DNA from 4 places in the Gilvimarinus sp. DA14 genome. Region 1 is predicted to be linked to each of the others. Evidence: predicted binding sites of a transcription regulator. Region 1 holds the regulator's gene; each other region holds the start of a gene.
The links. The regulator sigma-54, encoded in region 1, starts transcription at its own class of promoters, with help from an activator protein. The targets are predictions, from matches to a motif close to TGGCACANNNNTTGCNNT.

Region 1 (7,711 bases):
GCCACAGATATGGGGCAGGTGTTAAGCGCTTGGGGTGCGCCCGCCAGTATTGAAAGTGAGTCGGCGCGCTATGGTCTGGATTTGGGTTGGCCGGGAGCGCCGCAGGATTTTGCCCTGGCAAAGCTGGTCGGCCAGGTGCAGGCCAATATCGAACAGGGGCGTTTTATTCGCACCAATGCCGGTGCCAGCGAGGGCTTGCTGCGTTTGATGGGGCTGTTTAATTTTGATTCTCTGGCACGCCGGGTGCGCTTGGATTTTTCCGATCTTTATAAAAGCGGATTGACCTTCGACCATATCAACGGTGGCTTAACCTTTGCCAGTGGCACCTTGAATATAACCGAGCCTGTGCAGATGCAGAGCCCGTCGGGGCGGATGCAGCTTTTGGGGGCGGTGGATTTGGTCGAGCAAACCTTGGATACCCGGCTGGTGGCGACCATCCCCATGGGGGGGAATTTAACCGTGATTGCCGCTTTGGCAGCGGGCCTGCCGGCAGCTGCCGGGGTGTTTGTGCTCAGTAAATTATTTGAAGACCAGATGAATAAGGTAACCAGCGTCAGCTACAAAATTAGCGGCAGTTGGGACGACCCGGTATCTGAGTTTGAAGGCGTTGCCGAAGATCTTGGCGCCGAGTGATAGCGGCGCCTTATTTTTTTGAATCAATCGGCCTCGGCCAGAGTGTCGCGTAGGCAGCGAAACAATTTGCGCGCATGGGCGGGCGGTTTATTCTGCGATTTTTCTTTTTGCGCCTGGCGCACCAACTGACGCAGGTGCTGAATATCGACGTTGGGATAGGCTTCGATAAAATCTGACACTGCCTGTTTGTCGCCCGAGAGCATGCGATCGCGCCACTGCTCAATTAAATGCTGACGTTGCACGCTCAAAGAGCCCTGGGCTTTGATCGCCTCCAGACGAGCTTTGACCTCATCGCCATCGACCTTGCGCATCATTTTGCCGATAAACTGCAAATGCCGACGGCGCGCTTCGCGCTGACGAATTCGATGCATCTCGACGATGGCGGCGTGTACTTCCTCTGGCAGCTCGATACTGGCCAGCTGAGTGTCGCTTAATTCGGTGAGCTGTTGTCCCAACTCTTGCAGGGCGTGCATTTCTCTTTTGCGCTGGCTTTTACTGGGGCCTTCGTCAAATTCTTCGTCGTAATCTATTGTATCGTTCACAGCGTTTACTCTTCGTTGAGCTCGTCAAAGCCCGCTTCAATCAGTTGGCATACAGCGTTGAGGGCGTCTTCGGCGCGTTCACCCTCAGCGTGCACACAAATTTCTGTTCCCAGGCCCGCAGCCAGCATCATCAGGGCCATCATGCTGGTGCAATCGGCTCTTTTATCGCAGTGATGTATCTCCACCTTGCAGGGTAGCTCTTTGCCCAGTGCCACCAGCTTGGCCGCGGAGCGGGCGTGAAGGCCTTTGCGATTGACGATGGTGACAGTGCGTTGTGGCATTAATGGGACTCGTGCAAATTGTCATTCAGCTCGCGATGGCGAACCTGAACGTTCTCCAGGCTGCGGCTAAAATGCTGTTGTAGTTTTTCACACAAATACACCGAGCGGTGCTGGCCGCCAGTACAACCGATTGCGATGGTGATGTAGCTGCGGTTGTTGGCTTGGTAGTGTTCCCACCAACGATCCAAAAAATGGCTGATGTCTTGATACATCTGCTGCACCAGCGGTTCCTTGTCTAGAAACGAAATAACGTCGGCGTCTTTACCGGTTTGTCGGCGCAGGTTTGGATCCCAGTGTGGGTTGGGCAGGCAGCGGGCGTCGAACACCAGGTCGGCGTTGTTCGGCGGGCCATGCTTGAAACCGAAAGATTCAAACAGTATCGCCATGCCTTCACTGGCAGGCTCAGCCACTCGGGTTTTAATTAAATCGCGCAGCTGATGCAGATTTAAATCGGTGGTGTTAATGACGATATCGGCGGTATCGCGCATGGGGCCGAGCAGCTGGTGCTCGGTGTTAATCGCCTCATTCAGGTGGCGATGCTTATCGCTCAGGGGATGCTTGCGCCTGGTTTCACTGAAGCGCTGCACAATTTTCTTGGTTTCGGCATCCAGAAACACCACAGTGAATGGCAAATGGGCGTCTTTCAGGGTATGCACCATCTGCGGAAAAATACCCAAGTCTTGCCAGGCGTCGCGAATGTCTATGCCGATGGCAAAGTTCTGATTTTCAGCGTCTTTGTGAACCTGGATTTGCGCCACCAGCGCCGGCAGTAAGCTGACCGGTAGGTTGTCGATACAGTTGTAGCCCGCATCTTCCAGCGCATTCAGGGCTGTACTTTTACCCGAGCCCGATAGCCCGCTGACAATCACTAAATGCATGGTATTTAATCCGGCTGATCTATTGCGGCTTGATACAGCTGCTCTGGCGACTCGGCCCGGCGCAAGGCGTCACGGTAGGGCGCTTCATTTAATGCTGAGGCAAGCGCTGCCAGGGTTTTTAAATGGTCATCTTCGGCTTCGGCCGGAACAAGCATGGCAAATACGACATCCACCGCTTCGCCGTCGATAGCGTCGAAGTCGATGGGCTCTTCAAGGGTGATGAGTGCCCCGAGGGTGGAGTCGCAGCCGGGAATACGGCAGTGGGGAATGGCGATGCCATGGCCGATGCCGGTGGAGCCTAACTTTTCCCGTGCGATAAGCCGCCTGAAAATATCATCGGCATCCATTCCCGGCACCTGCTCGGCAATGGTGTTGGCGAGAATTTCCAGGGCGCGCTTCTTACTCACGCCTTCGATGCGACATAGGGTACGCTGGGGGGAGAGTATTTGATCTATTTGCATGATATCAGCGGTGGCTTTTCAGCTTTTCTTTGTGCTTAATCAACTGGCGATCAAGCTTGTCGGTTAGGGCGTCGATGGCGGCGTAAAGATCCTCGGAGTCAGCGTCGGCAAAAATATCTTTGCCATTGACGTGAATAATAGCTTCGGCTTTTTGGGTGTTTTTTTCGACTTCGAGAATGACGTTGATGCTGGTAATAAATTCGCTGTGGTGGGTCAAACGCTCCAGCTTGGTGTGTACATAGTTATTGATGGCATCGGTAATTTCCAAATGATGACCACTGATGTTCACTTGCATACTAGAGTCCTCTGTTGTCTGGGGCGGCAGTTTGCGCCGCCCCGGAAATGTTACACCAGGCTTTTACGCTCGTTGGACGGCGGAATATTGAGAGATTCCCGGTATTTGGCGATGGTGCGCCTGGCAACCTGAATGCCTTGCTCGGCCAGCATTTGCGTGATCTTGCTGTCGCTGAGGGGCTTTTTCGGGTTTTCGGCGGCAATCAGCTTTTTAATGATAGCTCTAATTGCGGTCGAGGAACATTCACCCCCTGAATCGGTACTGACGTGGGACGAGAAAAAGTACTTCAGCTCGAAAATACCCTGTGGGGTGTGCATATACTTTTGCGTCGTCACCCGCGAGATGGTCGATTCGTGCATTTCTACCAGCTCGGCGATATCGTGCAACACCAGAGGCTTCATGGCCTCGGCGCCATAGTCGAGAAAACCGCGTTGTTTTTCTACGATGCAGGTGGCCACTTTTAACAGGGTTTCATTTCGGCTTTGCAGGCTTTTCAAAAACCAGCGCGCCTCTTGTAAATTGTTCTTTAAAAAGGTGTTTTCGCGGCTGGAGTCGGCGCGTTTTACCAGTGATGCATAGCCCGTGTTAATGCGCAGGCGTGGCGCGATGTCCGGATTTAGCTCCACTGTCCAGCGCCCCTCGCGCTTCTCGACAAACACATCCGGCACCACGTATTCGGTTTCGCGGGTGTCGATAATGTCACCCGGGTGCGGATTGAGGCTCTTTATCAGCGCCACCGCCTGGGCAAGTTCCGGCTCTTTGAGACGGGTTTTACGCATCAATTGGCGGTAATCGCGGCTGCCAAGTAGAGGTAGGTACTGCTGTACGATCAGCTTTGCGGCGTCGAGAAATGGAGTGGATTTATCGAACTGGGACAGTTGCACCAGCAGACAGTCGGTCAGGTTTTCACTGCACACCCCCGAGGGATCAAACTGTTGCAGGCGGCGTTTAACCGCCTGAACTTCGTCTAGCTCAAGCTCTTCGAGGTTTTCGCTGAGGCCTTCGTATATCTCTTCTAGGGTGGTGCTAAGTAGTCCACTGGGCTCGACGGCGTCGATGATTGCCATGGCGATCAGCTCGTCGCGCTCGGACAGGGGCGTGAGATTGAGCTGCCACATCAAGTGATCGTACAGAGATTCGGTGCTGCCACGGCGGCTTTCAAAATCGCTGTCATCGCCTTCGTAATTACTGGCCGGCAGCGCGGGGCCAGAGCTTTCGTAGACGTCATCCCAGCTGGTGTCGACGGGTAGGTCTTGGGGGATGGCCTCACTCCACTCGCTGTCGGCCTGGGGGTCGCCATCGTTGTCACTGCTGTTAGTTGGTGTCTCGGAAGTGGCGTTAGCCGTTTCGCGCGCCTCAGCGGTCTCATGGGTGTCGTTAGCTTCAGAGTTTTTATCGCTCTGTTCGCTGTCGAGGTTTTCCTCCATTTCCAGCATAGGGTTGGAGTCTAGCGCCTCTTGGATTTCCTGTTGTAAATCCAGAGTAGACAACTGCAGCAGGCGAATGGCCTGCTGCAGTTGAGGTGTCATAGTGAGCTGTTGGCCCAGCTTAAGCTGTAGCGATTGCTTCATAATTTTTGATGTTTCTTTCGGGCATTAATCGCAGAGTGTAGTCAGCCTACTGCTCGCAGGCAACACGTTTAAGCAATGTTTATGCCTGAGGCGCAAAAAAATTTAAAAGTCAAGATGGGCTGAGGCGATGTGGGCGCTTAGAGCATGAAGTTTTCGCCCAGATACACTTTGCGTACCTTCGCATTACTGAGGATGTCCTCTGAGTTGCCTTCGGCGATGATATGTCCCTCGGACACAATATAGGCTTTTTCGCAGATGCCCAGCGTCTCGCGCACATTGTGATCGGTGATCAAAATGCCGATATCCCGGTCTTTCAGGTGGCGCACAATCTGCTGAATGTCGCTCACCGAAATGGGGTCGACCCCGGCGAAGGGTTCATCTAGCAAAATAAACGCGGGGTTGGTGGCCAGGGCGCGGGCGATCTCAACGCGGCGCCGCTCGCCGCCAGACAGAGCCATGCCCAGGCTGTCGCGAATGTGAGTGATGTGAAACTCGTGCATCAGAGATTCCAGCTCATCCTTGCGCTGCTCGGCACTGAGATCTTTGCGAGTTTGCAAAATGGCGAGAATGTTATCGGCCACCGAAAGCTTGCGAAACACCGAGGCCTCTTGCGGCAGATAACCAATACCGGCGCGGGCACGCCCGTGAATCGGCAGTGAGGTGAGGTCTTGTTCGTTCAGGCTGACACTGCCGCGATCGGCTTTAACCAGACCTGCAATCATGTAAAAGCAGGTGGTTTTACCGGCGCCGTTTGGGCCCAGTAGGCCGACGATTTCGCCGCTGGAGACGCTGAGGGAAACATCGATAACAACCTGGCGGCCTTTGTAGCTTTTAGCCAGGTTTTGGGCTTTCAGTGTTGCCATGCTTACTGCTCGATTGCCGCCGGTGGAATGGTCATTTGAATACGGTCCTGGCCCTCGGCATCGCTCTGGGCGTTAACCAGCTCTTGGGTCAGATCGTAGTGAATGCTGTGTCCGCGCATAATCGCCCCGTCCTGCTCGAGCTTGGCAGCTTCGGTCATAGAAACGGTGTTGTTGGCGCTGTCATAGACAATTTCGTTGGCTTCGGCACTGACTATGCCGCGTTCGGCGCTGGGCTTTTGTTGGAAGTGAGCAGGTTTGCCCTTGGCGGTGACGACCTTAACGCTGTTGTCGGGGGTAAACTCCACCGTAATGGTGTCTGCTTTTATCAATAGTGACCCCTGTTGTAACAGGGCATTGCCACTGTATGTGATGCGCCCATTTTTCTGGTCGAAGGTTTGGGTGTCGGCCTGCAGCTGGAACGGTTGCTCGCGGTCGTCCGGCAAAGCCTGGGCTTTGAGGGTAAAAAGCAGGGTCGCAAGAAATGCGGCGGTGATAACCGAAAATTGCGATTTAAAGGGGATCATAAAGGCTTTTTACCTCGGCTAACAATTCTATTTGGCCTTCATCCAGGTCGGCATTCAGCCCTGTGGCAGTAGTCTTGCCGCGAGCGCTGAGCATAGTAACAGGTTTGCTTGTGTGGGCGTATTGGCGTTGTGTGTCGATCAGTAAGTCATCGGTGCTGATGGTGACGCGGCCGAACTTCGGGTGATCGCTGTGGGCCGTAACCTCCTGTTCCAGCATTAACGTCTGGTGTTGATTGTCCGCGGTGCCGCGTGCTGCGCTTAAGTACCAAGGAGCTTTACCTTCGCTGTAGAACTCTAACTGCGGGGCGATGATATCGCCGCGGTTTTGTCCTTCCGCCTGATAATAATCGACTCGTTCGGCATGCAGCGTGTGCTTTAAAGTACCGGCGGTGTCGTAGGCGCGATCGCTCATGCCGATGATGTAGGTTTCGGGGGCAATGCTGACGCCTGCTCGGGTATCCGTCTCGCCGAGGTTGATGTCGCGGGGGGAAAACTGCAGTGCGACAAACACTAATAGGGCGCATAGGGCGATGGGGACAAACCAGGTTTTGGGCTGGCGCTGGCGCATCTTTAGCCTCCGGTGTGGCGCGCTATGGCCTGTTCAAAATTGCCTTGCGCTTGCAAAATTAAATCGCAGGCATCGCGCACGGCGCCTTCGCCGCCAGCGCGGTGGCTAATCCAATGGGCGTATTCGGAGACACTGGCATGGGCATTGGGCACGGTAAGCGCTAATCCAACGCGGGTCATGATGGAAAGGTCGGGCCAGTCGTCGCCCATGTGGGCAATTTCTTCGGTTTTCAGGTTTAGTTCGCTAAATACTTCCTGTAGTGCAGCCCATTTGTCTTCGCGGCCCTGAATGAGCAGGTCGATACCCAGTTCGCGGGCGCGGCGGGCGACCACTTCGCTGCTGCGTCCAGTAATAATGGCCACCTGCACCCCGGTGGCCATCAGCGATTTAATGCCTTGGCCGTCCTGGGTGTTGAACGTTTTCATTTCGTTCCCTTGATTGTCGAAGTAAAGGCGGCCGTCGGTGAGCACGCCGTCCACATCCAGAATCAGTAATTTGATGCGCTTGGCCAGCGCCAGGGTTTGTTCAGTCATAGAGTCGCTAAATTCAGTTATAAAACGCCGGCGCGCAGCAGGTCGTGTAAATGGACAACGCCGATGGCGGTTTGATCGTGCGCCGCGACAATCAGCGAAGTGATTTTTCGCTCTTCCATGATTTTAATGGCCTCGGCGGCCAGAGTTTCCTCGTTAATGGTTTGCGGTGCATGGGTCATAACCTCTGCCATGTGAGCGTGCTTGAGGTCGATATTGCGATCGATACAGCGACGCAGGTCGCCGTCAGTAAATACCCCCACCAGCTTGCCTTGATCCTGCACTGTCGTCATGCCCAGGCCTTTGCGGCTCATTTCCAGTAAGCCTTGCGGTAATGTGTCGTCGGGGGCGACGCGCGGAAGCTGGTCACCTTCGTGCATGATGTCGCTCACACGCAACAGCAGTTTGCGCCCGAGTGCTCCGCCGGGATGCGAAAAGGCAAAGTCCTCGGCGGTAAAGCCACGTGCCTCAAGCAGGGCAATGGCCAGAGCGTCTCCCAGTACTGTGGTGACGGTGGCGCTGGAAGTGGGGGCCAGTGCTAGCGGGCAGGCCTCGCGCTCCACCG
Region 2 (7,711 bases), 180 kb from region 1:
CGCTGAGGTCAACACCCGTGCAGGGGAAGATGGCAGTTTGTCACTGCAGGCAAAGGCCGAGCAATTGCTGGAGCCGCAGTGGCAGGTGCAGGCCTCGCTTACTGGCGATTACGCTCATGTGATGGACAGCGAGTTGCTCAACTTATATTTCACTCCAGATTTACAGCTGCAGGCGAGCGCCGAGCGTATTGATGTCAGTGGTCGCGCGTTGGTGCCCGAGGCGCATGCGGTTATCAATACCTTGCCGGTGTCGGCCACCAAGGTGTCCGACGATGTTGTGGTTATCGACGCTGAAGATCCTCAGAATCAGGGTAATATTCCAGTTTACGTAAACGTGGAGTTTGCTCTGGGGGATAAAGTCAGTTTCGATGCCGCTGGTTTTAAGGCCCGCTTGGGCGGTGAGCTGAGTATCGACAAATCACCCGAGCGCGCCCTTTTTGCCCTGGGCAATATCAATATTATCGATGGGCGCTTTCAAGCCTACGGCCAGGATTTAACCATCGAAAAAGGCACCTTGTCTTTTCAGGGGCCCATGGACAATCCGGGGCTGAATGTCACCGCTACCCGCGAGGTGGAAGAGGTTGAGGTAGGGTTGATTATCGGTGGTACCTTGCAAAACCCCACCAGCGAGATCTTTTCCCGCCCACAGCAAACCGAAAGTGATGCCATGAGTATGCTGTTTACCGGCAAACCTATCAGCGGGGCATCATCGGGTGAGGCCTCTATGCTGGTGAATGCCATTGCCAAGCTCGGGATTAAACGCGGTCAGTTTGTCGCCGATGATATTGCCGGGCGTTTCGGTCTGGACGAATTGACCATTAAATCCGACGACGATGTCAAAGACAGCAGCTTATGGCTGGGTAAATATCTTACCGAAGATTTGTACGTGCACTATGCGATCGGGCTGTTCGATAGCATTTCAACTGTGGGCCTGACTTATTTTATTTCCGATAACCTTCGCCTGGAGGCTGAATCCGGCGAAGTACAAAGTGCTGACTTAATTTTCCGTATGCAGAGGTAAGTTTTGGTGCGCGTGCACCGCTATATTTTTGCATTTGCACTGAATTTGCCCTCGATCTGTCCATCCTTTAAAGCGCTAATTTTGGTCGCTTGCTTTAATGTGGTGCGTTTTTGGGGCAGCTCCTGCCACTTGATTTTCAGTGCTTACTTATTTCTCTATTGAAATCAGTTGGTTACTGATTCTTTTACGCTTGGCATAAGGATTGCCAATTAGGGTTTGACTGCAACTTTAATTGGAAGGAAAACCCATGGCTTATATTGAACCCTCCGAGTTCGTCACCAAGATGGTCGACTCCGGCGAGCAGAAAGTGTACATGTCCACCAAGGACACCCTAATCCGCGCATTTATGGCCGGCGCGATTCTCGGCCTGGCGGCAATGTTCGCGATTACCGTGATCGTCAAAACCGGCAGCCCACTGATTGGCTCGTTGCTCTTCCCGGTGGGCTTTATCATGTTGTACCTGATGAAGTTCGACCTTCTAACCGGGGTGTTTACCCTGGTGCCTCTGGCGTTAATTGATAAGCGCCCCGGCGTCACCTTTGGCCAGGTCATGCGCAACTGGGGGCTGGTGTTTTGTGGCAACTTTGCCGGCGCGTTAACCGTCGCCTTTTTTATGTCGTTTATCCTTACCTACGGCTACAACGTAGATGGCGGCGCCCTGGCGGCCAAAGTGGGTGAGATTGGTGAGTCCCGTACCGTGGGTTATCAGGCTCACGGCCTGGATGGCTGGATCACCATTTTTATTCGCGGCATGCTGTGTAACTGGATGGTATCCATGGGTGTTGTCGGTGCCATGGTGTCTACCTCGGCTACCGGTAAAATGGCGGCTATGTGGATGCCGGTAATGCTCTTCTTCTTTATGGGTTTTGAGCACTCTATTGTGAACATGTTTTTGTTCCCCTTCTCTATGATTATGGGCGGTGACTTCACGGTAGCGGATTACCTGCTGTGGAACGAGTTGCCCACTGCTCTGGGTAATTTGGTGGGCGGCTTCCTGTTAGTGGGCTTGCCCTTGTACTACACCCATGTGCGTACCAGCCCCGAGCGCAGCATCGGCCGCTAAAACGCGTACAGTTGAGACTCCGTCCACCATTGGTGGGCGGAGTTTTTTGGTTGATTCATGAACGATAAGTTACAAGTGCGTATTGGCCAATGCACAGACAAAGGCCGCAAAAAAATCAATCAGGATTTTGTCGGCGCTTGTACTCCCAACGAGCCGCTGCTCAGCAGCAAAGGCATTGCGATCGCATTGGCCGATGGGATCAGTAGCAGTCACGTCAGCCAAGTGGCCGCCGAGACGGCGGTATCGAGTTTTCTCGACGATTACTATTGCACCTCGGATGCCTGGTCGGTAAAGAACGCCGCTCGCAAAGTGTTGCAGGCCACCAACTCCTGGCTGTACTCGCAAACTCGCAATAGCCCTTACCGGTTTGAGCGCGACAAGGGTTATATCTGCACTTTTTGCGCACTGATTTTAAAATCCAATACCGCGCATCTTTTTCACTGTGGCGACAGCCGTATTTACCGTATCGCGGGTGATGCGCTGGAACCTCTAACGGAAGATCACCGCCGCCGCATCGACGCCAACACCAGCTACCTGACACGCGCGCTGGGGGTGGAATATACCCTTGAGCTGGATTACCAACAGCTGAACCTGCAAGAGGGCGATCGCTTTTTGCTCGCTACCGATGGCCTTTATGAGTTTGCTTCGGCGGCAGAAATTACGCGTATATGGCAAGAGCATGCCGCGGACTTAAACCGCGCCGCCCGAGCCATGGTGGACTTGGCGCTTACCAATGGCAGTGATGACAACCTGAGCGTCCAGCTGTTACAGGTGGATAGTTTGCCGCTTCGTGGTATGCATGAAGTTCAGCAGCAATTGCATAGCCTGCCGCTGCCGCCGCGCCTGCAGCCGCGCATGGAGTTTGATGGTTACAAGGTACTGCGCGAGATTTATATCTCCAGTCGCAGTCATGTGTTTTTGGCCGAAGATTTAGAAACTGGCGCTAAGGTAGTGGTCAAAACACCCTCGGTGGAAATGCGCAGTCAACCAGAGTACTTAGAGCATTTTTTAATGGAGGACTGGATTGCGCGGCGCATTGATAATGTCCATGTCTTGAAAGCCGCCGAGCGTTCGCGCGCCAAGCGATATTTGTATATCGCCACCGAATACATCGAGGGACAGACATTAGTGCAATGGATGCGCGACAACCCTCAGCCCAAGCTCGAAATTGTGCGCGATATTATCGAACAGGTAGCCCGTGGTCTGCAGGCGTTTCACCGCCAGGAAATGATTCATCAGGATCTGCGTCCTAACAATATAATGATCGACACCGAGGGCACGGTAAAAATTATCGACTTTGGCGCAACACGGGTAGCCGGTGTGGCCGAGACGCAGACACCTACTAACGAGATACCTGGCACCGCACAATTTACCGCCCCTGAATATTTTAATGGCGAGGCCGCCGGCGCTTACTCGGATATTTTTTCGCTCGGGGTAATCACCTACCAAATGCTCAGCGGCGATCTGCCTTACGGCACTTCTGTGGCGCAGGCGGCCAGTGGCCGGGCGCGACAAAACCTGCAGTATCGCTCTATGATCCCTAAGCGCAAAGGTATTCCCCCGTGGGTCGATGCCGCTATTGCCAAGTCGGTGCAGGTTAAACCCGCAAAACGTTACCGCGAGCTAAGCGAATTTATAATGGATTTGCGGCGGCCCAATCGTCAGTTTTTAAATCAAACCAAGCCGCCTTTGATCGAGCGCGATCCGATAAGATTTTGGCAGGGACTATCTTTATTGCTCTTTGTACTATTGATTGTCAGCCTGACAAAAAACCTATAAAAAAGCCGGCGCAATGCCGGCTTTTTCTTTCTCAGTGCGAGTTCTTTGATCAGGGTGTCAGCACCACCTTGACAGAAGCATCCACTTCGCTGGAATCAATATAGCCAATCGCTCCCGGCGTGCTGGCTACTGCCGCTTTTACGGCAGCGGTAGAGTCCAGGGTACGCGGCGGCTGCCCTTTACCGGTAAAAACCTGTTTTGACCAAAACGCGTTTAGCTGGGCCTGTGAGCGCCCCGTGACTTTATTGTGAAACTCTTCGCGCAGTGCCTGGCCCGACTCCAGGTCAATCGGGTCAGCGCTCTGCCCGTTGGGCAGTGACTTGCTGCGGCCGATAAATAAATCTCTCACCTGGTTGGCGTCCATGGCATCGGGGCCAGAAGGGTTGGTTATAACCACCACCTCGGCGCAGGTAAAGGGTGCGAGAAAAGACAGGGCTAATAAAAAGTTACGCATCTTCTTTTCTCCTGTTAGAACGCTGAATCGATTTTAATGGAGTACACGTCGATATCATCATAGGCAATACTGGGAGCAACATTGCCAGGTAAATCGCCGCCGGTATCGCCAAAGTCAGTGGCGCGGGTGACATCGAATTTTACCGCTACATTACTCATGGCATCCCAGCGTAGCCCCAAGCTGTACGCCGTGCGCTCTGAATTTTGCACATCTGAAAGCGCCAGCGCGCTTAGCTGACCAAATAGCGGGCTGCCGGGGGTGTTAATCGCATTAAAAATAAATTCGCGCGAATAAGGGCGCTCATCATCGTCGGTTGATTCTTGCATTGAGTAAGTAAAGTAGGGGGCGAGGCTACCAAAGGTATAGGCGAGGGTAATATACCCCGAGTCTGTATCCGGCGTAGGCCCTTCAATTTCCAAGCGAGTAAACTCGGAGATAACCTGCAAGCTGCCGTTGTTGTAACTGGCGCCCAGGCCGTAAAAATCGGTTTTTAGATCATCTCCGCCAATGGTGATTTCAGAGGTGGCGAGGTTGCCGCGCAGGGTCCAGATAAAATCGGTCCAGGTGGCCGAGCCGCCAAACAAATCGTTTACCTCCAGGCGAACCGCTTGCCCGAGGTTGCTGATGTCTTCTTCTGACTCGCCCATAAATGCCTGGAAAGTGAGGGTGGACATATCAAAGTTGACATCGTAAAGGCCGTCGATACCCGTGTAACTGGTGACAGGTACATTGCCATAAACTTCTTCAGGGGGGCGAATCCAGGGCTGGGCATAGCCTACTTCCAACGAATCGGAATACATAAACAGGGGCAGGCGCATTTTACCGGCGCGCATTTTAAACACCGGGGTAAATTGATGGCTAATGTAGGCCCATTCAATGCTAGGGTCCCAGTCGTCGTTGCCGCGCCCGACCAACTGCATAGTAACTTCGGTTTTGTCGGTCAAAGTGAAAGCGCCCTGTAAACCGAACAAGCTCTCGGGGTTAAAACTGCCCTCTTCGGTGTAGCCGGCATAGCCGCCATCGTTGCTCGCCAGGCCGTAGCCGACACTTAAAAAACCGTTAAAGCGCAGGCGGTTGTCGTCTGGCTTGTTAACTTGTGTTTGCAGGTTTTGTACCTGCTGTTCCAGTTGATCGATACGCTCGTCACTGGTCTGAGCGACACTGGCGTAGCTACAGATCACGCTGCTCAACGCTAATGCCAGCGCTTTTTTGGTGTGTTTAATAGGTTGCATGAATGACTCTCCCTCGAAGTGTTATTTACACTTTAAATTGCGATGCTACCTTGCCCAGCCGTTGCGAAATGTCGTCGATATCCTGACAGATTTCATTCATGGCGCTGGTACTGCTGGTAACGGTTTCGGTGTTTTGATGAATGTTGGTGACATGTTCGAGAACTTGGTTAAAGGTATGGCCTTGCTCTTGAGTGGCGCTGGCGATTTGTTCGTTAAAGGTGCTGATTTCTTTAACGCTGGTAAGAATGCTGCGCAGCGACTGCTCGGATTCGCGGGTGGCTTCCACGCCAGTATTGGCCCGTTCAACACTGGCCTCCATAGCGCTTACGGCGCTCTGAGAAACCTGTTGCAGTTCGCTGATCACGGTGTGAATTTCTTCGGTCGCTTGGCGGGTGCGCACAGCCAGGTCACGAACCTCGTCTGCCACTACCGCAAACCCCCGACCGTGTTCGCCAGCGCGCGCGGCTTCAATGGCAGCGTTGAGTGCCAATAAGTTGGTTTGCTCCGCCACGTTTTGAATGGTGTTGAGCAGTTGGCCAACATCGTTGCTAAAACCGTCAAACTTATTAACCACCTCTGCCGAGTTGCGTACGTCTCCGGCAAGTTCGGTAATAGTTTGTACATTGGTATTTAGTGTCGCCTGGCTCTGAGCGGCCGTCTGGTTAATTTCCCCGGCCTGCGCCGAGGCGTTGCGGGCAAAACCCGCGACTTGCTCAACACTGCTCATCAAGTCTTCAATAGCGTTGCGCGTGGCGGATATGGCTCGCGCCTGAGCGCCAATTTCATCCACATTTTTATCGCTGGTGGCGGTTAATCGGGTGGATACCGAACTTAGCGAACCCACGTCCTGTAACACTTCAGCAAAGGAGTGATGGAGCTTGGCAACAAATATATTGAAGTTTTCGACCAGTTCGAGAATTTCATCGTTGCCCCGATAGTCAATGCGTGAGGTCAAGTCTCCCTCACCCGAGGCCATTTCATGCAGCGAGTGAGATACCTGTTGCAGGTTACGGGTAATGGAACGGCCGATAATAAGGCTGAGTATCACCAGGGCAATGACGGCTGCCAGAGAAATACCCAGGGATATGCGGCTGGCCTGAGCCGAACTGTCAACAGTGGTGCCAATGGATTGGGTAAACGCGCGCTCGTTGGCCAGTTTCATCTGCTCCAGTTGCCCGCGCAGTTTTTCTAGGCGGTCCGCATTGCGACGGGCAGTATCAGCGATTTTGGAAAAATCCACCGTGCCGTCAATAAAACTGCGGGCGATCTCGATGGCGTTGTTGTACCAGGTGGTGAGCAGGTTCTTTGTGTCGCCGATCTGTTGTTCAGTATTGAGCTCGGCCAGTTTGTCCAGATTGGCGCTGATAAGTTGATACTGCTTTTGCGCTGCGGTTAAAGGCTCGGTATCGCCAGTGGTCACTGCCGAGTTAATGTACTGCTCCATCAGCAGCAGACTGCCGAGATTGACTGTGGTGAGCTCAAGGCTGGGATAAAGCTTGCTTTGGACATCGCGCAGACGCGCAGCATTGTCTTTTTCTACCAAAAGCGCGTAGCCCTGACTGACCACGAACGCAATTAGCGCAATGGCAACGATCAGCAAAAGCTTATGAGATATCTTTAATTTCAGCACGGGCAGTCCCTGATGGTGTGGCTTCAGCAATTTGTTATCGGCCGCTTTGGCGCAACGTTAAGGCGAAGCGGCGAATTGTTTTGCTTTTATTGTGTATAGCAACGCGCCGGGCAGGGCGCAAATGAAGGGGTTTATGGGGCGGCGGGGCTAAACCATGCCGCTTGATAGCTTGGGGCTATTTAATGGATTTATCTAATTGCTTTGAGGGGTTAAATGAGAGTGGTTATTATTATCTCAAGGTTGTTAATTCACTCAAACTTTTAACCGGAGGCGGTAATGACTAAGACAATAACCTTCGCAGTATTGCACTTCACCGTCGCGTTCACAGTGACTTACCTGTTAACCGGCGATATTTTGATCGGCAGCGCCGTGGCCTTGGTAGAGCCGGCCATCAACACCGTGGCTTTTTACTTCCACGAGATGGGGTGGAATCGCTGGGGTGGTAATAAAGAGACTGTGACAGAGGTGTTCGCCCAGCGGGCAATGTAGAAAAGGTGCGGACTGCTACTGGTCCGCACCTCCCTGATCATTT
Region 3 (7,711 bases), 350 kb from region 1:
GGATAATATCGCCGAATACAGCCAAAGCTTTTCCCAACATGTAAATCAGAACCAAAACGCGAGGAGCGTTTTATGACTCAGTCCGAAACCCTTTTTGCCCAAGCCGCCAAGTTTATCCCCGGCGGCGTTAACTCACCGGTCAGAGCTTTTAAAGCCGTCGGCGGCACCCCGATATTTTTGCAAAGCGCCAAAGGTGCCTATGTCACCGATGTCGATAACAAACGATACATCGACTATGTGCAGTCGTGGGGCCCAATGGTACTAGGGCACAGCCATCCGGAGGTGATTGCTGCCGTTATTCAAGCAGTAGAGTCAGGCCTGACCTTTGGCGCCCCGACCGAGCGTGAAACCACGCTGGCGAAGATGGTATGCGAGCGAATGCCGGGCATGGACCTGGTGCGTTTTGTTAACTCAGGCACCGAAGCGACCATGAGCGCCATCCGCTTGGCAAGAGCCTACACCGAGCGCGACACCATCGTGAAATTTGAAGGCTGTTATCACGGCCACTCTGACTCACTGCTGATTAAAGCCGGATCCGGCGCGCTCACACTGGGTGTCCCCAGCTCACCGGGGGTGCCTGCCGTACTGGCCGAGCACACTGTCACCCTTAACTATAACGACGCCGATCAGGTGGAAGAGTTTTTTGCTCAGCACGGCGAGCGGGTGGCCTGCGTCATTGTGGAACCTGTGGCTGGCAATATGAACTGCATTCCACCGCAACCCGGCTTTTTACAAAGCTTGCGTAAAGTCTGCGACGAGAATGGCAGCGTATTGATTTTTGACGAGGTAATGACAGGTTTTCGCGTTAGTGCCAGCGGCGCTCAAGGCTATTATAAAGTTCAGCCCGATATTACCACCTTGGGCAAAGTCATTGGCGGCGGCATGCCAGTAGGCGCTTTTGGCGGTAAGCGTGAGATTATGGAATACATCGCGCCTAAGGGACCTGTTTATCAAGCCGGCACCTTGTCGGGCAACCCGGTTGCTATGGCCGCCGGCATCGCCACCCTGGAACTGTTGCAGGCGCCTGACTTTTACCCGCGCCTGGAGAGCAAAACTCAACGTTTGGTGAATGGCATCGCCCGCGAAGCCGAGCGCGCAGGTATTCCCCTTACTACCAACAGTGTTGGCAGTATGTTTGGGCTATTTTTTACCGAGGAGCAACAGGTGAGTAACTATCGCCAGGTGATGGCCTGCGATACGGAACGCTTTAATCGGTTTTTTCACGGCATGTTGGATAGAGGCGTTTACTTGGCGCCAGCATCCTACGAGGCCGGGTTTATGTCGCAAGCACATACCGACGCCGATATTGACACCACCATCGCTAAGGCCGCTGAGGTATTCGCCCAGCTGGAGCCTTAACGCTTACACAGGCATTCAATATCCTGCAACGCTTGGGGGGATGCATCGATGATACTGAACCCCGCCCAGTGTTTACCATTATCGTCGGCGTTGCGAACCCACAGACAATCCACACCCAGCTGAATACTGTTGCGCTGATTAACCGGCTCGGATAAATGCAAATCCAGCCGGTACAGCTTATCTTCCTCAAAGGGTTGATCGCCAATGAGCATCAAGCCGTCGCTGTGAATATTGACCAAACGCCCAAGATAGGCATCGAGCGTATTGTCGTACACATCAATATTCTGCCCAGCACCTTGGCGCTGCTGGCTGCGACCGTCTTGTTTCGGTTGCTCGACCATTGTCTTACTCACGATTTAACAGCTCGCCGGAGGCGCGCGCGTTTAAGCTGTGATAAATGTTTTCCAAAGCCCGCTCAAAAAACGGTTTGGTGCTGCCGGCGATGATACGCAGTTTGCCGGCAATCATTGCTCGAGCCATTTGTAGCGCAGAGCTCATTGCCACTTTTCGACCCTGCTGATCCACTAGCATATAGTGCATGGTTTTGTGGTTGTACCAAGCCACTTTTATGCGTTTGCCTTTATCATCCTCAAGCCAGGTGCCGAACTCAATAAGTTTGAGCTTTTCAATCAGCTTAGCCTCTTCCGCGCTCGCGTTGGTGTTCTCAATATCGACGTTACCCGCTTTTTCCGCCGCCATACTTTCCAGTTTTGCCCGCATAGGCTCTGGCGCCGGTTCAGCTTTCTGGCTTTTCAGTGCGAGTTTCTGCAGCCCGGCGATAGCATCCAACAATTTACGGGATTTGTTTTGCTCGTAACCTATGGTTTCAAATCCAGCCTGTAAGGCTTGTAACAATGCATCCTGCATTTCCAACTGCTTTACCTTGTCAACTTCTAAAAGCTTGGGCTCGACGCTCCAAATCAAATTTTGCGCCACTTGAAGCGCGCGCTGACATGAATCGGAATCCGCGCCATAGCGTAAAATGACAAAAGACAGATAATCGGACCAGGGTAACAATAGCAATAACAAAACTGGTGAAGGCAAGTCGCGACCATCAATCAGGTGGGATACTTTTGTATTCACCAGTATTTTTGCCTCGCGAAGCTTTTCTTCCCCGCGAGCTTTTTCCATCGCGCGCTTTTCCATCAAATCCTGACGCCGCGAGACATTGCGGATATAAGAACTAAACTCCAGTGACGCCTCGGCAAACACCTTTACGTCATTGCCAAATTTTTCCAGCACTTGGAAAACGGTGGTTTTTATTTTTTCAAAGATGTTGTACTGGCTGGAGCCGTCGTTGCTCACCCAGCGCGCCCCTGCTTCGGCCATCTGATTCAAAAGCACGCGAGCTGGATGGTCTACATTTTCAAAAAATTCCTTATCGATAAACGCCAGTTTAAGTACTGGGGTATGCAAATAGCTCAATAGCGCTTTGACCGAATCCGGTAGCTGATCGTCAGATAAAATATACTCAAACAATAGCCCCACCAGTTCAATGGTGTACATTTCATCAGAACGGCCATCTCTATCACCGCTTTTTTTCAGTTCATCGACTAACTGACTGGACACACTGGCGACTGGCTGAGGCTGAATTTCACCAATACTAACGTCGGCCAGCACTTTTGCCTGGGTCGCTAATTGCTGCTGCAACACGCCCACAGCCCCCACTAGAGGCTCAATGCCTGCGTGCGCGCCTGCTGAGTGAGCAGTGGTGGATGCATGATTTTGTCTTTGAGGGCTCGCCGCCGGTGAGCGGCTCTGCCCACCGGCGAGCAAATTCGCCCCCAAATGCGTTTGTAAAAGCTTAATTGCACTGACTAAGCCCTGCTGATACTGAGCAGGATCGCGGTTTTCAGCATCCGCAAAGATTCGATCGGTTGCGCGGCGACGCGGGGCCGACTGTTCAGGCTCCTGAGACTTTAGGCTTTGCGCCTCAGCGCTGTCGCTACCGCTCTCGTCCTGCAGCCCAGGTGCCGCCTGCTCCGCAGATTCCTCACGCATCACGGCGCTATAGCGCAGATTCGTCAAAATACCTTGGCTGGCCAGAAAGGCGTTTAAATCCTCATAGAGCCCTGCCAGGGGTTTAATCAGAGCAGCTTCAAAATGCTTGTAGCCAACAACCTTGGTGCGTGCGTCCAGCGCTAGGTTTTCCAAAGCCCGACGCAGTGTATCGCAGAACTGAATAGGGCTGACCGGATTGCCACGCTCATCAATTTTTTTACCTCCATTTAATAGCGCCAAGCGCTGATGCAAGGCCCACAAAGGCTCTGCTAGCTGAGAGTCGCTACGGTGGCAAATAGAGGTAATCGCGATGGTTTCTTCCAGATCGGAGTTATCCACCAGGGTCAGGCCTTCGTTGCGAGCAAAGCGCTCCTGCCCCGTGGCGGTAACCAATTCCCGCCGCGCAAACTCTTTAAAACATTGGTGCAGAAGTTCGAGATAATGCCTCTGAATATAGACCGCGCGCTGCTGTAATAGCTTTATGATTTCTCCCAGCGCCACTTGCTCTTTATTTGAGCGGGCGTGTTCCTCACGTTTTTCGATCGACTTGATCCAGTCACCCCAGAACGTGGGAAAATTTTGCTCGACGTAATCGTCCGTGGCGGCGACACAGGCTTCTATATACCGGCTAACCTGTGCCTGCGACAAAGTATTATATGCTTGATGTGATTGTGACGACTCGGCCATCGGCTCGACGCCCTCTCCTGTTGGTTTGTTCATAGTTTTCGATTCCATCCCCACCTCGATTTAGCAATACCTTGCTCAGGCCACCTTGACCCTATGAACGTTAATATTTGTGAGTATATGTGAGTTTGTGCGTTGGCGCACATTAACGCAAGGCTAGAACATCAAACCGCATACACCAATTACGTGTGATTACCGATAATACGACCGAAGCACCAAAAACGTACATTATTTTCGTATTACAGCACCAACTTGGAGCAGCTCATATCTCATCCATTCACCTTCAATTTTTTAACCGCTCATGGAGCGCCCGTAACAGCGGGCTTTACGGCACGACCATGTTTCTGGTATCTCTTTTGCTTAGTCAGTAGGCGACAATGTCCGCACTTCCTTGGCAAGTAGGGACAATCGACAATTTGCAATAAATAGAAAGCTAGGGTTCCGGTGGGATAATCCTCCCACGACTGGTCCGAGAGCTTTCGACCTTCGAAGCGAGGGTTACACGGCGGGATAAAAGCCCGGGAGACTTAGAAAGCATGCCTGCGGGCGTGATTTTCGAATTGGCCTGATTGCCAAAAGTGCTCCAGTAACCCTGAGTAAAACCTTCGGAGGTTTACCATGAAAAAGCTGTCCATCGCAGCACTCGCGCTGCTGTTCTCTCTCCAGGCCCAGGCGGCCGAATCTTTTAAAGTGTGCTGGTCCATCTACGTCGGCTGGATGCCCTGGGGCTACGGCGCCGAGCAGAAAATCGTCGATAAATGGGCCGACAAGTACGACATTGATATCGAAGTGGTGCAGATTAACGACTACATCGAGTCCATCAACCAATACACCGCGGGCGAATTCGACGCCTGCACCATGACCAATATGGACGCGCTGACCATTCCCGCCGCCAGTGGCGTAGACAGCACCGCATTGATTGTGGGCGATTTCTCCAACGGCAATGACGGTGTCATCCTGCGGGATAAAGACACACTGGCCGATATCAAAGGCCAGCGCGTCAATCTGGTCGAGCTATCCGTTTCCCACTACCTGCTGGCCCGCGCCCTGGAAACGGTAGACATGAGCGAAGCCGATGTGCAGGTAGTCAATACCTCTGATGCGGATATGGTCGCCCTGTATAACTCGGGCTCGGTCAGTGCCGTCACTACCTGGAATCCGCTGCTTAACACGATTTTGGCCGAAGATGACGCCAACCTGGTATTCGACTCATCGCAGATTCCGGGCGAAATCATGGACCTGCTGGTGGTCAACACTGAGACTCTGCAAGCAAACCCCAAACTCGGTAAAGCACTGGTCGGCGCCTGGTACGAAATTATGGGCCTGATGAGTGGCGACGACGAGGCGGGTATTGCCGCGCGCGAAGCTATGGGTAATGCCTCAGGTACCGATCGCGCCGGCTATGAGGCGCAATTGGCTAAAACCAAAATGTTCTACACCCCCTCTGATGCCCTGGCCTTGGTCAACAGCGACGAACTGTTAGACACCATGCAGAAGGTTGCCGAATTTTCATTCGACCACGGTCTGCTGGGTGAAGGTGCACCGGATGCCGGCTTTATCGGCGTAGAAGGCCCGCAAGGTACCTACGGTAACAGCGCCAATACCCAACTGCGCTTTGACACCACCTATATGCAAATGGCTGCCGACGGCGAGCTGTAACACCTCCGACCCGGGGGCGCAGCCCCCGTCTGAGAGCCGATATGAAACGACTGGTCAACCTAACCCCTTCCAAACCCGCCAGACTGTTAATGGGGCTGCTGCCATTTGCCCTGATTATTTTGATCTATGTGATCGCCTCAGACGCGCGGCTGGAAGCTAACCCCAACGACAAGCTGTTGCCGAGCTTCGGCCAAATGGGCGATGCTATTTCGCGGCTGGCCTTCGAGCCCAGCAAACGCACCGGCGAATACCTGTTCTGGCAAGACACCACGTCCAGCCTTACCCGTTTAGGGTTGGGCATTGGCATTGCCGCGCTCATCGGCTTTAGCTTGGGCCTGCTCACCGGGGCGCTACCTACGGCTTACGCTCCGCTGGCGCCGTTAATCACCGTTATCTCTCTGATACCTCCCATGGCGCTTTTGCCTATTCTGTTTATCGTGTTTGGTCTGGGAGAGCTTTCCAAGGTGGCTCTAATTATTTTTGGCGTCGCGCCGTTTATCGCCCGGGATATTCAGCGCTGCACACTGGAAATTCCCCGCGAGCAATTAATCAAGGCGCAAACCTTGGGAGCCAGCACCTGGCATATCGTCTGGCGAGTACTCATTCCGCAGCTGATGCCTCGTCTTATTAACGCCGTGCGGCTCTCGCTGGGGGCTGGCTGGCTGTTTTTGATTGCCGCCGAGGGGATCGCCTCAACAGATGGCTTGGGGTATCGAATCTTTTTGGTACGGCGCTACCTTTCGATGGATGTCATTCTTCCCTATGTCGCCTGGATTACCCTGCTGGCTTTTATTATTGACTGGCTACTGGCCAAAACCAGCCAGCTCGCTTTCCCCTGGCACCACCAAGGAGGTAAGGCATGATTGACATTAAAAACCTTTGGAAAGAATACGGCGATAACGTCGTCCTGGAGGATATCAACAAAACCGTTAACGATGGCGAGTTTGTCACCTTGGTCGGCACCTCGGGCTGCGGCAAAAGTACTTTTTTAAAAATGCTACTGGGGATGGAGTCACCCACCCGAGGCCAACTGTTAATCGACGGCCAGGCCATTCCGGATGAACCCGATCAGAGCCGCGGAATTGTCTTTCAACAGTACTCGGTGTTCCCGCACTTGAGCGTGCTGCAAAACGTGATGATTGCGCGCGAATTCGAACGTTCGCCACTACTGGGAAAACTGTGGGGAGGTCGTAAAAAAGCCGTCAAAGAGGAAGCTGAGGCACTGCTGGAAAAAGTAGGGCTCACCCCCGCGGCAAACAAGTTTCCCCATGAATTATCCGGCGGTATGCGCCAGCGCTTGGCTATCGCCCAGGCATTAATTCGCAAACCTAAAGTACTGCTGTTGGACGAGCCTTTTGGGGCCCTTGACCCGGGCATCCGCGCCGATATGCACAAGCTTATTCTGGAATTGTGGCGCGAACATAAGCTCACCGTTTTTATGGTCACCCACGATTTATCTGAGGGCTTTTACCTGGGCACGCGCTTGTGGGTGTTTGACAAGGTGCGTCACGACCCTCAAGCCCCTGGCGCCTGGGGTGCGCAAATTACCTACGACTTACCGGTCGGCGAAATGCCCAGCGACACCCTTGAGCAAATGCAACAGCAATTGAATACACCCAATAGCACACAGACGACCGGAGAATCAGCGTGAAAAGCATTGATTACACCACCACCATCCCCGGCGCCAGTCACTGGTCTTTTGAGGCCCGTCGCGGCAGCGCCATGAAGCTTACTGACCTAAGCGGTGCGGGTAATGTGGGGATGTTATTTTACAACCCGCGCAACCTACTGGAGCGCTACAACGCCCCCGACACATTAAAGTGTCAACACACATTTAAACTCACGGCCGGGCACTGCCTGTACTCGGACATGGGGCGCATTTTCGCCTCGATTACCCAAGACACCTTCGGCTGGCACGACACCGTTAGCGGCACCAGCCATAAGACGATGGTGGAAAAAAAGTGGGGCCAGCGCGACTACCAAACCCAGAGCAATAATTGGCTGCAAA
Region 4 (7,711 bases), 360 kb from region 1:
AGTAAACGCCTTGGTGTTAAGCGCTTTGGCGGTGAAGCTGTTTCAGCTGGCTCTATCATTGTTCGTCAGCGTGGCACCAAGTTCCACGCCGGTGTAAACGTAGGTATTGGTAAAGACCACACCTTGTTTGCCAAGGCAGACGGCACTGTAAAATTTGAAACCAAAGGCGAGCACAGCCGTCGTTTCGTATCGATCGAAACCGCGTAACTCCCGAAGGTTTGGCTGCCAGGCAGCCACTCGGCCCAGGCCGAATGCAAAAGAGCCCCGTCGATCAGCGATGGGGCTTTTTTTGTTGTTACACTTACATTTTTTCTTTATCGGGGTCAGACCGTGAAATTTGTTGATGAGGCACCAATATTTGTAGAAGCCGGCCGCGGCGGTAATGGCTGCCTGAGTTTTCGGCGGGAGAAATTTATTGCCAAAGGTGGCCCCGATGGCGGCGACGGCGGCGATGGCGGCAGTGTGTTTCTGCGTGCCGACGAAAACCTCAACACCCTGGTGGACTATCGCTACACCCGCCGCTTTCGCGCCGAGAGTGGTGAGTCTGGCCGGGGTAAAGACTGTCGCGGTAAAAGCGGCGAAGACTTAACCCTGCCCGTGCCTGTAGGCACCACGGTAATCGATGTCGATACCGGAGAAACACTGGGCGATATGACCGAGGCGGGGCAAATATTAAAAGTCGCTCAGGGTGGCTTCCACGGCCTGGGCAATACCCGTTTTAAATCCAGTACCAATCGCGCCCCGCGCCAGACCACTCCCGGGAGTGAAGGTGAAGTGCGGCAGATTAAGTTGGAAATGAAAGTGCTGGCGGATGTGGGGCTGCTGGGCCTGCCGAACGCCGGTAAAAGTACGTTTATCCGCTCGGTGAGCTCGGCCAAGCCAAAGGTGGCCGATTACCCCTTTACCACTCTGGTGCCTAACCTGGGGGTGGTAAAAGTGCAGGATCACCGCAGCTTCGTGGTGGCGGATATTCCCGGTGTGATTGAGGGTGCGGCCGAAGGTGCCGGCCTTGGGATTCGCTTTTTGAAACATTTGACTCGCTGCCGGGTGTTATTGCATGTGGTAGATGTCGCACCGCCAGATGGCAGTAACCCGGCAGATAATGTTCGTACCATTGCCCGCGAGCTTGAAACTTTTAGCCCGCATTTGGCCCAGCGCGAGCGCTGGTTGGTGCTGAATAAAGTGGATTTGCTGCCCCTTGAGGAGCGCGAGCAGATCTGTCAGAAAATTGTTGATGAACTGGGCTGGCAGGGCCCGGCTTACCATATTGCCGCTGCCAGTGGCCTGGGTACGGATACATTGGCCTCGGCACTGATGAGTCATCTGGAAGCGCTGTGGCAAACCGAGCGTGAAGACGATGACGCGCGTCAGGCGGAATACGATTTCCAGGATGCTATGCAGGCCGAAGTGCGCGAGCGCATTGAAACCTTGCGCGAGCAGCACCGCGCTGCGCGCAAAGCGCAAAAGCAGCAGGATGACGATGAAGACGACGATGACGTGGAAATTATCTACGCGCCCTAGCGTTTAGCCCGAGATTTTGAATTCAATGACAAGACGTCAGGATATAACCCGCGCGCGCCGTTGGGTGGTAAAAATTGGCAGTGCCCTGTTAACCAATGATGGCAAGGGGCTGGATTACGCTGGAATTTCCCACTGGGTAGCGCAGATGGCCGAGTTGCGCCAGCGCGGGATTGAGCTGGTACTGGTATCCTCCGGTGCAGTAGCCGCCGGTATGACTCGCCTGGGCTGGCGCGAGCGGCCCACCGAAATTCATCGCCTACAGGCCGCCGCTGCGGTAGGGCAGATGGGTTTAATTCAAACCTATGAAGCCGAGTTTGCCCGTTTTGAGTTGCACACCGCCCAAGTGCTGCTGGACCACGATGATTTATCTTCCCGCGAACGCTATTTAAACGCCCGCTCGACCCTCACCACACTGCTCGAATTGGGGGTAGTGCCGGTGGTGAATGAGAACGACACGGTAGTGACCGATGAAATCCGCTTTGGCGATAACGACACTTTGGGTGCGCTGGTGGCCAATTTGGTGGATGCAGACTTGTTGGTCATTCTTACCGACCAAAATGGTATGTACAACGCCGACCCGCGCTCCAACCCCGAGGCCAAGCTGATCAGTGAAGTGGCCGCCGCCGACAAAACCCTGGATGCCATGGCCGGTGACGGCGGCAGCCTGGGACGCGGCGGTATGATCACCAAGGTGCGCGCGGCGCGGGTTGCGGCGCGTTCGGGGGCGGACACTGTGATAGTAGGGGGACGTCAAGACAGTGTTTTAACCCGTCTTGCCAACGGCGATAACCTGGGCACTTATCTCTGGGCGGATCAGCAGCCCCAGGCCGCGCGCAAACGTTGGATAGCGGGCCATTTGCAAACCCGCGGCACCCTTGTGCTCGATGACGGTGCGGTCAAGGTGTTGCTGGAGAAGGGCAAAAGCCTGCTCCCGGTCGGCGTGAAAGCGGTAAAGGGAGACTTTACCCGCGGCGAACTAGTTGTTTGTATGGACAGCAATGGACGCGAGGTGGCTCGGGGTCTGGTGAATTACCATGCCTCGGAGGCCGCTAAGATCATTGGCCAACCCAGTGCGCATATTCATAAGCTGTTGGGTTATCAGGGCGACGAAGAACTGATTCACCGGGATAACCTCGTGGTAACCGCGTGAGCAATCAGCACAGACAAATAGATTGAGTTTTCTTATTCGATAATAATTATCATTAGCGTTAATATGACCTCTCTACCAAGGGAGGTTGTATGCAGCAAAACGCACTGGAAAATGATTCGATGCGCCGGCGCCTGCACCAGTATTTAGTGACGCGGCTAGGCTCGCACACCCTGGCCACTCGTGCGGCCAGGGAAACCTTAGAGCGGGTTAGCGACAGCGGCATACTGGCTCATGTCGGAAACCAGGAAACCTACATTCAGGGTTTTGCGCTGTCGGTTGCCTTGCGCATGCGCGAGTACTACCAAGCGGGGCAGTGCGCCCCCGATAACCAGCATGATCAAGGCAAAGAGGCGTGACAGGTATGAATCCGTCACTTGCTGTTCCCGCGCCGCAACTCGATAGCCTATACAGCCATGCCATAGCCGATGCACGCTGGCCGGAAATTGGTCTGCGCGATCGCGCTGCACGCGAGTTGTGGCAGCTCTGTTGCCAGCGCTGCCCCCACTATTGTCCCCGTGCCAGTATCGAGTGTGTGCAGCAAAGTGTGTGGTTCGATAACCGCTGCCAGCAATTGCTACAGCGCGAGCCCAACACCCGTTTTATCAGTATTGGCGGCGGTTTAAATACGCGGTTTCACCGTTTGAGTCAGGCCAGCGATTGGCCCAGGTTCTCATGGTGGGATTTGGAGCTGGCTGAGAATCGCGAGTGCAAGCGTGGCTTGTTACCTGAAGTGGACAATTACCAGCTGCTGGAATATCACCCTGAAAATCTGGCCACTCAGCTTGGGGATATTATCCGCGCTGCGGACACCCCAGTTGCAATATTGGTGGAGCGCCCGGCGCTGCACTTTACTCGCAGGCAGTGGGATGAACTCACCTTAAGTTTACGTGAGCAGGCTGGTGATGTTGAGCTGAACCTTATTTTCGACTATCTCACGGCGCTGTCTCAGGCGTGGCCGGGGGCGGTGAAAAGTCGCGCAGGCTACTTTAGAGTTCATTTTACCCTCGCGGCCAGTCCGGCGGGCGGCGGTTTGGTAAATGCGCAACTGCTCGAACGTTCGTGCCTCAGTCGCGGGGTTATCAATCGCCGTTTCCTCGGTAACTTATGCGGCGTGTGGTATGCGGGCCATTGGCGGCTAGTGCCATAGATTTTGTGGGAGATGCGTAATCAGGTCTTAACACTGTAGTGGCAAAGTTTGTGCATTGGCTAACTTGGAGTGAGTCAGCAGGACTTTAAAAGGAGGCCATGCTATGCCTGATGCCAGTCAAACGCCCGCCGCTCTGTGGCCAGACTTTTTTACCCAGCAATTGCGCCAGGATGCTGCAAAGACTTTCGATATCGATGAGCTCAGCGCCAAGTTTGCCGCCGAGCTAGCTTTGCCTGAGCCGTTAGCGCAAAGCTTGTGTGCGTTGTACCAGCCTTTAGCTGCGCATTGTGCTAGTGCCAGGGGAAAGGGCACTTATGTGGTGGGCGTAAACGGCGCCCAGGGAACCGGAAAATCAACCGCCGCCAGTATTTTAAAAGTATTGCTGGAAGCGGTTTACGGTCTTAACGTTTGTGCGCTGTCCATCGACGATTTATACCTCTCCCGTGCGGCAAGAGCTGAGCTCGCTCGCGACACTCATCCGTTGCTGGCAACGCGCGGCGTTCCCGGCACGCACAATTTACCCCTCGCCCTTGAGACTTTTACGCAGTTAAAAAAAGCCGGCGCGCAGCAGCTTACCCCGATTCCTCGCTTTGATAAGTCTCAGGATGATTGCGTGAGCCGCGAGCTGTGGGACACAGTGCAGGGTCGTCCCGACATCATAATTTTTGAGGGCTGGTGTGTGGGGGCTAGAGCGCAGCGCAGCAGCGATTTGCAAACACCCATTAATGCCCTGGAAAAAGAAGAAGATATCGACGGCCATTGGCGTCGCTATGTCAACGATGCCCTGGCCGATTATCAGGCGCTATTTGCCCAAATAGACTTGCTGGTAATGCTAAAAGCGCCGTCTTTTACCCAAGTGCTGGAGTGGCGTCAGCTGCAGGAGCAAAAACTGCGAGACTCGTTAACTGACGCACAGCTGCAACACTCGCGAGTGATGAGCGCTGCGCAGATAGAGCGATTTATCGCCCACTATGAGCGCTTAACTCGCTGGATGCTCAGTGAGATGCCCGCCCGCGCTAATATTGTATTAGAGTTGGCAGAGAACCATCAGGTGGCTGCCATTCAATGCCATATCAATCACTAATAATCAGTTAATAATGGAGCTTTATTGTGGCAAAGCCTATTGCCGTGTTTACCGACCTTGACGGTACTCTGCTGAATCATCACGACTACTCGTATGCCGACGCCCTGCCTGCGATTAATCATTTAAAAAAGCAAAATATTCCCCTGGTTTTGGTGTCCAGTAAAACCCAGGCAGAGATGAGTGCCCTGTGCCAAGAGTTGTCGCTCACCAGCCCCTATGTGTGTGAAAACGGCAGCTTAATTGTAATGCCTGCGCCAGAGCGTCAAAGACTGGGGGTAGAGCTGGAAAACGCCGAACAACAGGGCGATGACTTTTTAATTTATCGCGGTGCTAATCGTGAAGAAATTGTGCGTATTTTGGCGCAGCTAAAGCGGACTTTTTCTTTTACCGGTTTTGCCGATATGAGTGTGCATGATGTGGTCAACTGCACCGGGCTCAGCGAGCAAGCGGCCGCTAAAGCGATGACGAGAGCCGCCTCAGAACCACTGCTTTGGCATCAAGATGAAGCGGATCTTGCTGATTTTGCCCAACATTTGCGCAAGCATAATTTACGCGTGCTCAAAGGTGGGCGTTTTTATCATGTGATGGCCACCTGTGATAAAGGCGATGCGGTACGCTATTTGCTGAGCTTGTATGAGTCCTATTATGGGGCAAGGGTGGCGAGCATTGCGCTGGGTGACAGCCCCAATGACCTGCAAATGCTCAAAGCGGTGGATCAGTCAGTGGTAATGCCGCACCCGGATGGAACCTACATGCACGATGATAGTTTAACTAACGCTATTCGTGCACCTTTTGAGGGCGCTCGCGGTTGGCGCGAGGGCGTCGAGGAAGCCTTAGCCGGCTTAACAGAACATGAGGAAGCACCATGAGTGACTTTTTTCAAAACGGACGTATCGGTACCCTGCATAATCTGGGCGATCGACCCATCGAGGAGCTTGAAGCCGAGCTAATGGAGTGGGGTAAACAAAAGCCCATGTGCCTGGTGCTGCCTTGCTTGTATTCTGAGCTGGAAGGCCCGGCAATGGATAACATTGTCGAAGAGCTGTCCAAGGTGCCTTTTCTGGATGAAATTATTATCGGCCTGGATCGCGCCGATGAAGAGCAGTATAAAAAAGCGAAAAAATTCTTCGCTCGCCTGCCGCAAAAACACTCTATTTTGTGGAACGATGGCCCACGCTTAAAAGCCGTGGATCAAGTGTTGGATGAAGTGGGCTTGGCGCCGCAGCAACTGGGTAAAGGTCGTAATGTTTGGTACTGCCTGGGTTACGCGCTGGCCAAAGGGCGCGCCCGCGCCGTCGCCCTGCACGACTGCGATATCGTCACCTACAAGCGCGATATTGTCGCCAAGCTGTTTTACCCCATAGCGCACCCAACGTTTAACTATATGTTCTGTAAGGGCTATTACTATCGCGCCGCGGGCGGCAAATTAAACGGCCGAGTCAGTCGTCTGTTAGTCTCACCGCTGGTGCGCGCACTGCAAAAAGTGTGTGGCCACAATAACTACCTGGACTTTATCGACAGCTTCCGCTACCCGCTTGCCGGTGAATTTTCCATGAGCATGGATGTGGTCAGCTCCATCCGTATCCCCAGTGACTGGGGCCTGGAAATCGGTGTGCTCTCAGAGGTGAATCGCCGCTACTCCGACGAGCGCGTATGTCAGGTAGACATTGCCGACGCCTACGACCACAAACATCAGGACCTATCCGCCGACAACCCCGACGGCGGTTTGTCCAAAATGAGCACCGATATCTCTAAATCCTTTTTCCGTAAACTAGCCATTAACGGCGTGGTGTTTACCCCCGAAGTCTTCCGTACTCTTAAGGCCAGCTACTATCGTTTAGCTCTGGACTTGATCGACCGCTACCACAATGACGCGGTGATTAACGGTATGAAACTGGATCGCAACAAAGAAGAAGAAACCGTTGAACAATTTACCCAGTGCATTATGCGCGCCGGCGAAAAGTTTCTGAACGATCCCACCGAACGCCCCTTTATGGCCAACTGGTCACGGGTATTAAGTGCGGTGCCGGATGTGTATGAGCGTTTGCTGGATGCGGTGGAGAAGGATACGAAGGAGATTAGTTGATAGAGGGAATGACGGGTAACGGTAGACGGAGAAGGGGAACGTAATCGCGTCGGACGTCTGATGCGATGGAAAAATGCGGTACGCAGAACGCTGAACGAAAAAGAAGGGGCAGACCTAAAGGTTTGCCCTTTTTATTGTGAAGTTTATGTGTAGAAGTGTAGATCTAATCTGACAAAAGACGTGACGGCGACTGTGTCAACATCGCGATAATTTTATTCCGCGTTCCGCGTTCCGCGTTCCGCGTTCCGCGTTCCGCGTTCCGCGTTCCGCGCCAACATTAACGGCATCAAATTCAACCCCCAGGGTGTCATATCCTCATGTAAGGTATTACTATTTCGCGGTGACAGCAGGCGTTGGGCATTGTTTGTGGCTTAAGGGCAGTCAATGTGCAGCTATACTCCGAGCTGTTACCTACAAATTCAGCAAAGGAATTACTGATATGAAAAAATTATCCCTCTTATTTGCGGCTCCAGTAGCTCTGGCGCTGGCCATGCATACCCATGCCGATATCGCCCCCGGCTACGATGTTACCACCCCGGCAGACTTCGGCGTGTCCGATTATGTATATAAAGTCTCGGAAAGCGATTTTAATTTTAAGCGCAGTCTGGCAAAGGCACCGATCAACGAATGGGCCTATCAGAGCGATCTAAGCCGGGTTAAAACTCAACAAGTGATTCGCGAAAACCAGGATGGCATATACGCCAGTGCGGTGGTGGACGTAAG

Region 2: a site for sigma-54 is predicted at 1,213-1,230, ahead of NHM04_RS13770 (formate/nitrite transporter family protein). Genes of this name have one in related genera too.
Region 3: a site for sigma-54 is predicted at 4,390-4,407, ahead of NHM04_RS13010 (putative urea ABC transporter substrate-binding protein). Genes of this name have one in related genera too.
Region 4: a site for sigma-54 is predicted at 3,858-3,875, ahead of NHM04_RS16180 (phosphoribulokinase). Genes of this name have one in related genera too.

Annotation. Positions count from the first base shown of each region.
Region 1 covers NZ_CP100350.1:3,332,924-3,340,634, forward strand. The annotation lists gene NHM04_RS14560 (YhdP family protein) at 1-633, shown strand, start outside; gene yjgA (ribosome biogenesis factor YjgA) at 657-1,175, opposite strand; gene NHM04_RS14570 (HPr family phosphocarrier protein) at 1,181-1,456, opposite strand; gene rapZ (RNase adapter RapZ) at 1,456-2,334, opposite strand; gene ptsN (PTS IIA-like nitrogen regulatory protein PtsN) at 2,340-2,798, opposite strand; gene hpf (ribosome hibernation-promoting factor, HPF/YfiA family) at 2,800-3,090, opposite strand; gene NHM04_RS14590 (RNA polymerase factor sigma-54) at 3,141-4,661, opposite strand; gene lptB (LPS export ABC transporter ATP-binding protein) at 4,799-5,524, opposite strand; gene lptA (lipopolysaccharide transport periplasmic protein LptA) at 5,527-6,048, opposite strand; gene lptC (LPS export ABC transporter periplasmic protein LptC) at 6,035-6,616, opposite strand; gene kdsC (3-deoxy-manno-octulosonate-8-phosphatase KdsC) at 6,619-7,170, opposite strand; gene NHM04_RS14615 (KpsF/GutQ family sugar-phosphate isomerase) at 7,167-7,711, opposite strand, start outside.
Region 2 covers NZ_CP100350.1:3,153,562-3,161,272, forward strand. The annotation lists gene NHM04_RS13765 (translocation/assembly module TamB domain-containing protein) at 1-1,021, shown strand, start outside; gene NHM04_RS13770 (formate/nitrite transporter family protein) at 1,269-2,084, shown strand; gene NHM04_RS13775 (bifunctional protein-serine/threonine kinase/phosphatase) at 2,142-3,863, shown strand; gene NHM04_RS13780 (phosphate ABC transporter substrate-binding protein) at 3,913-4,317, opposite strand; gene NHM04_RS13785 (porin) at 4,332-5,549, opposite strand; gene NHM04_RS13790 (methyl-accepting chemotaxis protein) at 5,575-7,179, opposite strand; gene NHM04_RS13795 (DUF2061 domain-containing protein) at 7,456-7,668, shown strand; gene tatC (twin-arginine translocase subunit TatC) at 7,684-7,711, opposite strand, start outside.
Region 3 covers NZ_CP100350.1:2,981,713-2,989,423, reverse strand. The annotation lists gene thiE (thiamine phosphate synthase) at 1-76, shown strand, start outside; gene hemL (glutamate-1-semialdehyde 2,1-aminomutase) at 73-1,359, shown strand; gene NHM04_RS13020 (PilZ domain-containing protein) at 1,356-1,712, opposite strand; gene NHM04_RS13015 (DUF1631 family protein) at 1,705-4,080, opposite strand; guanidine-I (ykkC/yxkD leader) riboswitch at 4,467-4,571, shown strand; gene NHM04_RS13010 (putative urea ABC transporter substrate-binding protein) at 4,663-5,703, shown strand; gene NHM04_RS13005 (ABC transporter permease) at 5,745-6,566, shown strand; gene NHM04_RS13000 (ABC transporter ATP-binding protein) at 6,563-7,354, shown strand; gene NHM04_RS12995 (urea amidolyase associated protein UAAP1) at 7,351-7,711, shown strand, end outside.
Region 4 covers NZ_CP100350.1:3,692,325-3,700,035, forward strand. The annotation lists gene rpmA (50S ribosomal protein L27) at 1-207, shown strand, start outside; gene cgtA (Obg family GTPase CgtA) at 331-1,521, shown strand; gene proB (glutamate 5-kinase) at 1,547-2,671, shown strand; gene NHM04_RS16170 (hypothetical protein) at 2,761-3,027, shown strand; gene NHM04_RS16175 (hypothetical protein) at 3,033-3,818, shown strand; gene NHM04_RS16180 (phosphoribulokinase) at 3,922-4,902, shown strand; gene NHM04_RS16185 (mannosyl-3-phosphoglycerate phosphatase) at 4,929-5,771, shown strand; gene NHM04_RS16190 (glycosyl transferase) at 5,768-6,988, shown strand; gene NHM04_RS16195 (DUF1214 domain-containing protein) at 7,428-7,711, shown strand, end outside.